DNA from 2 places in the Exiguobacterium sp. s191 genome. Region 2 is predicted to be linked to the other one. Evidence: predicted binding sites of a transcription regulator. Region 2 holds the regulator's gene; the other holds the start of a gene.

Region 1 (4,302 bases), on a different contig from region 2:
ACCAATCGCAAGACCTTCGGGAATATTGTGCAACGTGATCGCAAGAAATAGTAACGTCGTTTTCTTGAGTCCTGTCGAAGGACCTTCCGCTGTCTCGAGTGGTGCAGATAAGTGCAAATGCGGCGTGACGAAGTCGAGGAGACGGACGAAAAATCCACCAGCGAGAAAACCGATGGCAGCAGGAATCCAGGCGATTCCTCCATCCTGCTCCGTGAACTCGATCGCAGGAGCAAGCAGCGACCAAAACGACGCGGCAATCATGACGCCGGCGGCAAAACCGAGCATCATGTTCATGACGCGTTTTTCAATCGTCGTAAAGACGAAGACGAGTGCCGCACCAAGTGCGGTTAACCCCCACGTCATCATTCCGGCAAGCAATGCTTGCACGACGACGGGGAGGGAAGTAAACCAATCCAACATGACTATTCCTTCTTTCCGGGGACGATTTAAAGCATCCATCTGTATGAGAGCTTACCCGTTTTCGATCCGGACGATTCGTGTGAAGGGAATTTCAATGACTTCACGTCCGCGCAGAAAGAGAACGGAACGTTCGGGTTCTAGTCGTTCGACGAAACCGACGACCGTCACGTAGCTACTTTCCTTATAATACGTGATTTCAAGTTCGTTTCCTTCTATTAAAGCTTCTTGAAGCAGAAAGTGCCATGATTCTTGCAACTGTTCATCAATTTCAGGCAAGTCGAGCTGATGCATCTGGACATAGTATTCCCGCAGCAGTTGCAAATGTTCCGGCATGAGAAAAGGAATCCATTTTAAATTTCCCCGATCACGATACGCTGTCATGAAGATCACCTCCCGGATGACCGCCGACAAAACGAAGGCGACGTTTGGCGACACTCGTATCAAGAAACGAGACAGCGAGGCGAATCGTTCCTTTTCCGTAGCGAAGGTTGACGACATCCATTGCTTTTAATAACCGTCGCCGTTTCCAGAGCCGCGCATTATCCTCGAACAAAGACAACTGTAAGGTGCCTTGATCGGCAGTCAAATGCCCCACTGCGACGGATAAAAAACGAACAGGTTCTCCGTCGAGCCAATTCGGTTCGAATAATTGTAAGACGTGACGCAAAATGATGCGTTCATCGGATGTCGGATAAGGCAACCGTACTTGACGGGAGAAACCACTTCGGACGACGTTTCGAGAATAACGGACACCGATGTGAACGGTCCAGCCGACTTGATTCGAAAAGCGACAACGTGCGGCAACATCCTGTACCAGTTCATTGAGCACATTCCGGATGCGTTCGAACTGATAATAGTCCTGCATTAAGGTCACACCGTGTCCAATCGTCCGTTGAGGGGCTTTCTCGAACAGATGACGCGGGGGAAGCAGTGTCGGTGACGCGTCGAGTCCCCAAGCGTGATGCCACAGTTCGGCACCGATGACACCGAAGCGTTCGTGTAACTCTTCAACGGGGCGCATGGCAAGATCACCGATCGTTTCAATCCCCATCATCTGCAGATGTTGTTCCATGCGATGTCCAACTCCCCACATCTTTCGAATCGGAAAATCATGAAGACGTCGTGCGACATCAGCATATCCACATCGCGCGATGCCTTCTTTTTTCCCGATTAAATCAAGCGTCAATTTCGCGATGACGTTATTTGGACCAATCCCGATGCGGACGTGGATGCCGGTTTGTTTCAGGATTGCTTCTTTAATTTTGAGGGCAGCTTGCAGGTCAGAACCAAATAGGCGATCGGTTCCGGTCATGTCAATGAAACTTTCGTCAATCGAATAGACGCGGATGGCTTCAGGTGGGGCGAATTGGTGCAGGACATCCAGGACACGAATCGACGTCTTCATATAAGCGAGCATACGTGGTTCGACAAGTCGAATCGTACGACGAACAGCGTATGGCAATTGCTCGATTTCATATAATCGACCGGCTGTCTTGATTCCAAGTGCTTTTAAGGCAGGGGTGGCAGCGAGAATGACGGACCCGCTTCGTTTTAAATCGGAGACGACCGCCAGGCGTGTCGTCAAGGGGGGGAGATTGCGATACTGGCATTCACAGCTGGCGTAGAAGGACACACTGTCGACGCAAAAAATCCGTTTATCTTGTGGTAAAACGACGGAAGGAAACATTTGAATCACTCCTTTACATAAAAGAACGTATGTTCTTATTTTAATTTTCTTTGACTATAGCATGGTCTCAAAGTGTCTCAAAATAAAAACTGTTGAAAAAAGGGGAATTTGAACGATTTTCCCTCATATAAAAGGAGTTTGATACACTAAGGGAGAGAAAAAAGGGGGAACCTTCATTGAAAGAGACCATTATCCGTTTACCAGAATTACCGAAAACGCTTCAACCAGAGACGTTCGATCAAGTCGAAATCGATGACCCGTATCTAAAAGGAGCGCGTTATGAGAAAGAGTCGATGCCGAGTGAACTGACAGAACGCATCGATGCCTATCAAGTGTGTTTTCAAAATGTCTCGTTCGCGAATCTCACCTTTGACCGTGGTTCGTTCGAAGATATCCGTTTTGAGCAATGTGACTTAACGGGATGTCACTTCCAAGAAACTCGTTTTCACCGCGTGTCCTTCGTCGGATGCCGGATGACGGGTGTTCAGTTCGAAGATTGTACGCTGGACCATGTGACGATTCAGGAAGGACTTGCGGATTACGCACAGTTCATTCGCAGTACGGTCCGTCACCAACACTGGAGCGAAACGACGATGAAAGAAGCACAGTTCTTCGAAGTGAAACCGACCCAGTGGAAACTCGAAGCGGTCCGGCTTACGGATAGTCAATGGATTGAAACGCCGTTAAAAGGTCTCGACCTCCGGCAGACGGAGCTCTCTGGTATTACGATCGATCCGCGATTTTTACCAGGTGCTGTCATTACGGAAGAGCAAGCAGTTGCCTTTGCTCGTTTGTTAGGTCTCGTCATCCCATAACAAAAAGAAGTCCTTGTTTCGATGGATATTCGAAACAAGGACTTCTTTTTAATGAAAGTTACTGTTCTTAAAATGACATCGTTTCGCCATCCTCCGGAATCAGGAAATGGGCAGAGAGATGGAAAGCAGTTAAAAAGTCAGCAATCATATCACGTCGCAAAAGACAGTGGTTGACGGACTCGAGGTGCGAGACGATGATCGTCGCTTCCGCCGCCGCTTCGTGTACGGCAAGGAGATCACGCTGTGACATCGTGATCGGCTCTCCGGTCAAGAACTGGGCGGCGCCACTGTTGACGACGATGATATCGGGCGTATGTTGTTCGATCGCATGCGCGACCTCGTCACACCAGATCGTATCACCTGCGATATAAAGTGTCGGTTCGTCCGGATGGGTGAGGACGAGCCCAGACACACGTCCCATCCGTTCGCCGATTTCACCGACACCATGCTGTCCACCTGTTCGATGGACTTGGATATCACCGATCGTTACACCGGAATCGAAGGAAGAAACGTTCGTGAAGCCGGCTTCTCGGATGTGCTGCGCGTCTTCTTCTTGCTGCGCATAGAGTGGCAAATGCTTGGGTAAAAGTTGTTTTGCAGCATCATCGAAATGATCAGCGTGCAGATGCGTGACGAAGATCGCGTCAGGATCGAGCAGTGTGTTGACATCGACCGGTAAGTCGACGAGTGGATTGGCGACGGCATTTGGTGTTTGACCGAAGGGAGGCAAGCTGCCTTTTTCGCCGAGGAACGGATCAATCAGTAAGACTTGATTGGCATACGTGACAACGAGTGTTGCATTACGAATTTGTTGAATATCCATTAGGTTCATCCTCTCTCAATGACTCGGATTGACTATTCCCTGTCTGGCATTCAATGAATCCTATCGCAAGCGTTTCTCCATCGCCATGACGTCGACATATTCACCGTTCAACTGTCCTTGCTCCTTAAACGTTCCGACGATCCGGAACCCGGAGCGGATATAGAGTTTTTGTCCGATTTTATTGAATGGGAAGGTAAAGAGGATCAGCTTATGCATCTGATGATCACGGGCATGTTGTTCAATCGTTTCGAGCAAACGTGTGCCAATCCCTTGTCCACGATGTGTCCGGGTGATATAAACCGAAATCTCACCGACGGATGCGTAGACAGGACGCGGATTATACGGATCGAGGGAAATGAAGCCGAGTACACCTGTGTCATCTTCAGCGACATAACCGGCATATCGATCGGTGCGTTCCGCATACCACTGGGTCATGAAGGATAAGTCCTTTTGGTCGGTCTCAAGCGTTGCGATCCGATCTTCAATGCCTTCGTTATAGATGGCGAGAATCGCTGGTAAGTCGTGTTCCGTTACGGGACGAATATGCATGACGCTCA
Region 2 (4,302 bases):
TATGATTGCGTGTTCTGCTTTGGGTGGTGCTCTTCTTTCGCTCTTACAGATTAAGGCCAACTCTTACGGTCTAGCTGTTATTTTATCTCCTTTAATGTACATTTATGAATGGAATCAACTTTTAGCTTATTTAATCGTATCGGTCTTAACCTTTGTTGCTGCACTCACCATCACTTACTTTTTCGCAGTTCCTAAATCAGTTTTGGTTGCGGAACCACAAAAAGTAACTTCCAAGATATCTTGATATCAGCTGAAAACAATAAAATAGCCTTCTATATTAGACACCTACTTCTCGGGTGGTCCTATAGAAGGCTATTTTTTATTGTTTATTCCGTTCTTCTTCTTGTGCTTGTTTCAATTTCTCTGGTGTTACGTCCGTTCCTTCTTCATCGACGATTTTCATGCCCATGAGTTGGTTTTTGAACGATCCACGGAATGCTGCGAGATACGCTGCACGTAACTCTTTTTGCTCTGCCGTTTCGGCTTCTGATAACGGCTCGACTTTTGATTTATTCGCTAATGCATTGATTCGATCTAATTGTTCTTGTGATAACATGGAATCCCTCTTTCTGTACGACTCAAACTTGAGTTGTTCAATTGTATCCTTACTTTAAAAGAGGCTATAAAAAAAAGCAAGTTAACCGCGTCAGTCGACGGGTAACTTGCTCTTCATTCCGGGCTAGGTGTCAGTTCGCGGTATTCAAGATATCGACGATTGACCGTTGCTTTTGAAATATCATGTCCCATACCACGCAAGGTGATGGCGATATCTGAAAACGTCAGTCCGAGCTCTCGAAGACGTACGATTTCTTCGATCGGTACGTCCTTTCGACTACGCCCAGCGTTCTCTCCTTGGCGATTCAGATTTCGTTCCGGGCGAAAGCCTTGTTCAACAGCTCGCCGCATGCCGCGCGCGATTTTTGCGTTATGCAGTTTCCGTTGATATTCTTCCACCAGTGAGACAATCTCAAGGACCATTGCTTCTGCATCCGCAAGCTGGTATTCTCCATCGGAATCAAGTGTCATCAACCGAACACCGTGCTTCTTAAACGTGTGCAAAATAGCGATTTTCGCATTCCCTCGACCAATCCGTGTGTCATCTGTCACGAGGACCGCATCTACCGCATCACGTGTTACATGATCAAGAACCGTCAGCATCCCTTCCCGATCGACGTCATATCCACTCTCTTTTTCAGAGACGACATCTACGACATCAAAACCCTTTTGAGACGCGACCTTCGAAAGCTCCATCCGTTGGCGTTCAATCGAACTATCTTGTGCTTCTTTTTCGGTCGACACCCGACAATAAATCACGACCTTCATCGTACCTCACATCCCTGTTCGTTCTTTCACAACTTTTCCATTTTGTCATTGTTGTGCGATTGGTACAACGATTTTGCTTTTTGAGATGACGTGTTTTGTTTCAACATCATTATTTTTAATCAACCAATTGACGTACTCTTCATCTGACATCGAACCATCATTGTAGACTTCAGCGATTTGTTCGACTGTAGCGTTCTCATCGACCGTAACGGAAGCTGTCATCAGTTGCGCCACTTTTTCATCCGGGCGTGGTGTGAGTAAAAAGATCACGAAGGCAATACTTAATGCATAGAAGAGAATTGAAAAAGCATGAGTACGAATCGTATGAATCATCATGAATCCCTCCAAATATGAAATGAATGAGTTAGAATAAATGTTCGCGGAACAATTGTTCGCATAACTCATAATAAACACAGAACCCGTGTTCGGTCAACACAAAATGTCGAACAATTGTTTGTACGCTCATTTGTTCTATGTTATAGTGAATCTAGAAACATATATTCTTACATTTCAAACTTCAATCCAGAAAGAGGTGGCAATTCGTATGCGGAAAATGTCTAAGCGCCAACAAGAGATTCTCGACTACATCGTCTCTGAAGTGAAACTGAAGGGGTATCCACCATCAGTTCGTGAAATCGGAGAAGCAGTCGGACTCGCGTCTAGCTCGACGGTACACGGTCATTTGGATCGACTCGAGAAACGGGGAATGATTCGCCGTGACCCGACGAAACCACGTGCGATTGAGATATTGCTTGATAAGCCTGAAGAAATCACGGAAGCCATCGTCCATGTTCCCGTCATCGGGAAAGTCACAGCGGGTCTTCCGATTACAGCGATTGAAAACATCGAAGAACAGTTCCCGCTCCCTGCACATTATGTAGGAAATGAGACGGTCTTCATGTTGATGATCGATGGTGAATCGATGATTAACGCAGGTATTCTAGACGGCGATCGTGTCATCGTGCGCCAACAAAACACAGCAGAAAACGGAGAAATCGTCGTAGCTATGACCGAAGATAGCGAAGCGACGGTGAAACGGTTCTTCTTAGAAGATCAACAGGTACGTCTACAACCAGAAAATGACTCGATGGATCCGATGTATTTCGATAATGTCTCCATTCTTGGTAAGGTAATCGGCGTGTATCGGACGATTCATTGACGGAGGGACCAGTTACGACTGGTCTTTTTTCATGCCTTCAGGAAATGTACATGATACCGTCAATACCGTCGCACTGACGGGTTACGTTGCGTATTCGGTCGCAACGCAACAAACCGATTGGTTACCAACCGCCATCGGTATCGCTGTCGGTACCCTTTGGTTGTCACCCGACCTCGATTTAAAGTCAGAACCGTATTATCGCTTTGGACCATTTCGAGTCCTTTGGATGCCGTACGTCAAAATCATGCCCCATCGCTCGATCTGGTCACATGGACTGATCATCGGAGACATTATCCGGCTTCTTTATAGTGCTGCGATTCTGATTCCGCTACTATTTTTAAGTCTATATTTTCAGGTTCTTGATTCTGCTACGATTGATTCGTGGTTCGCTTCCTTGCCTGCATTCGTCGTCGGTATCATGGTGGCGAGTACGATTCATATTCTACTAGATTATTCCAGCAGTTGGTTTCGACCTAAAAAAAGAAAAAAACGTCGTCGGTAACACCTCTTTTGCTTGCTTGCAAGCAGAATGAGGTGTTTTCTTATCCACTTTTTCGTATCTTTAAACATCAAAATAAAAAATTTCCATTCCTATATTTCAATTATATGTATTGAAAACGTTCTCAATTCGGAGTAATTTAAAGTAGAAAGGCCATTATCTGCTTTAATCCAAAGGGAGGGTTTTTGCATGAATAACTTTGTATTGGAAATGATCGGTACGATGATCCTCATCCTGCTCGGGGATGGAGTCGTCGCCGGTGTCGTCTTGAAAAAGACGAAATCGGAAAACAGCGGATGGATCGTCATCACGTTCGCTTGGGGTCTTGCCGTCATGACAGCAGCATTCGTCGCTGCTGAAAGTGGAGCACACTTGAACCCCGCATTGACGATCGCACTTGCTTTGAACTCTGACCTACCGTGGGCAGACGTTCCGATCTACATTGCCGGACAACTTGTCGGAGCTTTCATCGGCGCCATTCTCGTTTGGCTTCATTACATGAAACATTTTGAAGCGACTGATGATCAAGCTGCAAAACTCGGTGTATTCGCAACAGGTCCAGCGATTCGTCATACGCCGTCGAACTTGATTTCTGAGATCATCGGGACATTTGTTCTCGTCTTCGGTATCTTGGCACTCGGTTTAACAACGTTCGGAGATGGCTTAAAACCACTCATCGTCGGTTTACTCGTCGTCGTCATCGGTCTCTCGCTCGGTGGTACAACAGGGTATGCCATCAACCCGGCTCGTGACCTTGGACCGCGTATCGCGCACGCTATCCTACCGATTCCGAATAAAGGTTCATCTGACTGGGGCTATTCATGGATTCCTGTCGTCGGTCCGATCATCGGTGGAGCGATTGCCGTGTTCATCTATCAATTGATCTACTAAGATCACGTCTCACTAACACATACCGCTCAAGGGGGATTTCGAAATGGAAAACAAGTATATCCTAGCACTCGACCAAGGTACGACAAGCTCACGTGCAATCATCTTCGATCACGATGGGAAAATCGTCAACTCGGCACAACGGGAATTCAAACAGTACTTCCCACAACCAGGCTGGGTCGAGCATGATGCAAACGAAATCTGGGGTTCGATTCTTGCCGTCATGGCCGAAGCACTCGGGACAGCAGATATCAAACCTGAGCAAATCGCTGGAATCGGCATCACGAACCAACGTGAAACGACGGTCGTCTGGAACAAAGAAACAGGTAAACCGGTCTATCACGCACTCGTTTGGCAATCGCGTCAAACGTCTGGTATCTGTGACGACTTAAAAGAACAAGGTTTGAACCAGAAGTTCCGCGACAAAACAGGA

The links. Region 2 encodes LexA, which represses DNA repair genes until DNA is damaged. Its sites were predicted from a motif close to CGAACATATGTTCG; they were not measured.
Positions count from the first base shown of each region.
Region 1: KNQ09_RS13165 (Y-family DNA polymerase) is a predicted target of LexA. The motif match lies at 2,130-2,143, and genes of this name have one in related genera.

Region 1 covers NZ_JACSNC010000002.1:300,218-304,519, forward strand. The annotation lists gene KNQ09_RS13155 (ZIP family metal transporter) at 1-420, opposite strand, end outside; gene KNQ09_RS13160 (YolD-like family protein) at 472-801, opposite strand; gene KNQ09_RS13165 (Y-family DNA polymerase) at 785-2,107, opposite strand; gene KNQ09_RS13170 (pentapeptide repeat-containing protein) at 2,284-2,922, shown strand; gene KNQ09_RS13175 (MBL fold metallo-hydrolase) at 2,990-3,745, opposite strand; gene KNQ09_RS13180 (arsinothricin resistance N-acetyltransferase ArsN1 family A) at 3,806-4,294, opposite strand.
Region 2 covers NZ_JACSNC010000001.1:433,579-437,880, reverse strand. The annotation lists gene KNQ09_RS02245 (PTS transporter subunit EIIC) at 1-244, shown strand, start outside; gene KNQ09_RS02240 (DUF896 domain-containing protein) at 320-556, opposite strand; gene KNQ09_RS02235 (YneB family resolvase-like protein) at 670-1,323, opposite strand; gene yneA (cell division suppressor protein YneA) at 1,369-1,656, opposite strand; gene lexA (transcriptional repressor LexA) at 1,868-2,482, shown strand; gene KNQ09_RS02220 (metal-binding protein) at 2,514-2,984, shown strand; gene KNQ09_RS02215 (MIP/aquaporin family protein) at 3,171-3,872, shown strand; gene glpK (glycerol kinase GlpK) at 3,916-4,302, shown strand, end outside.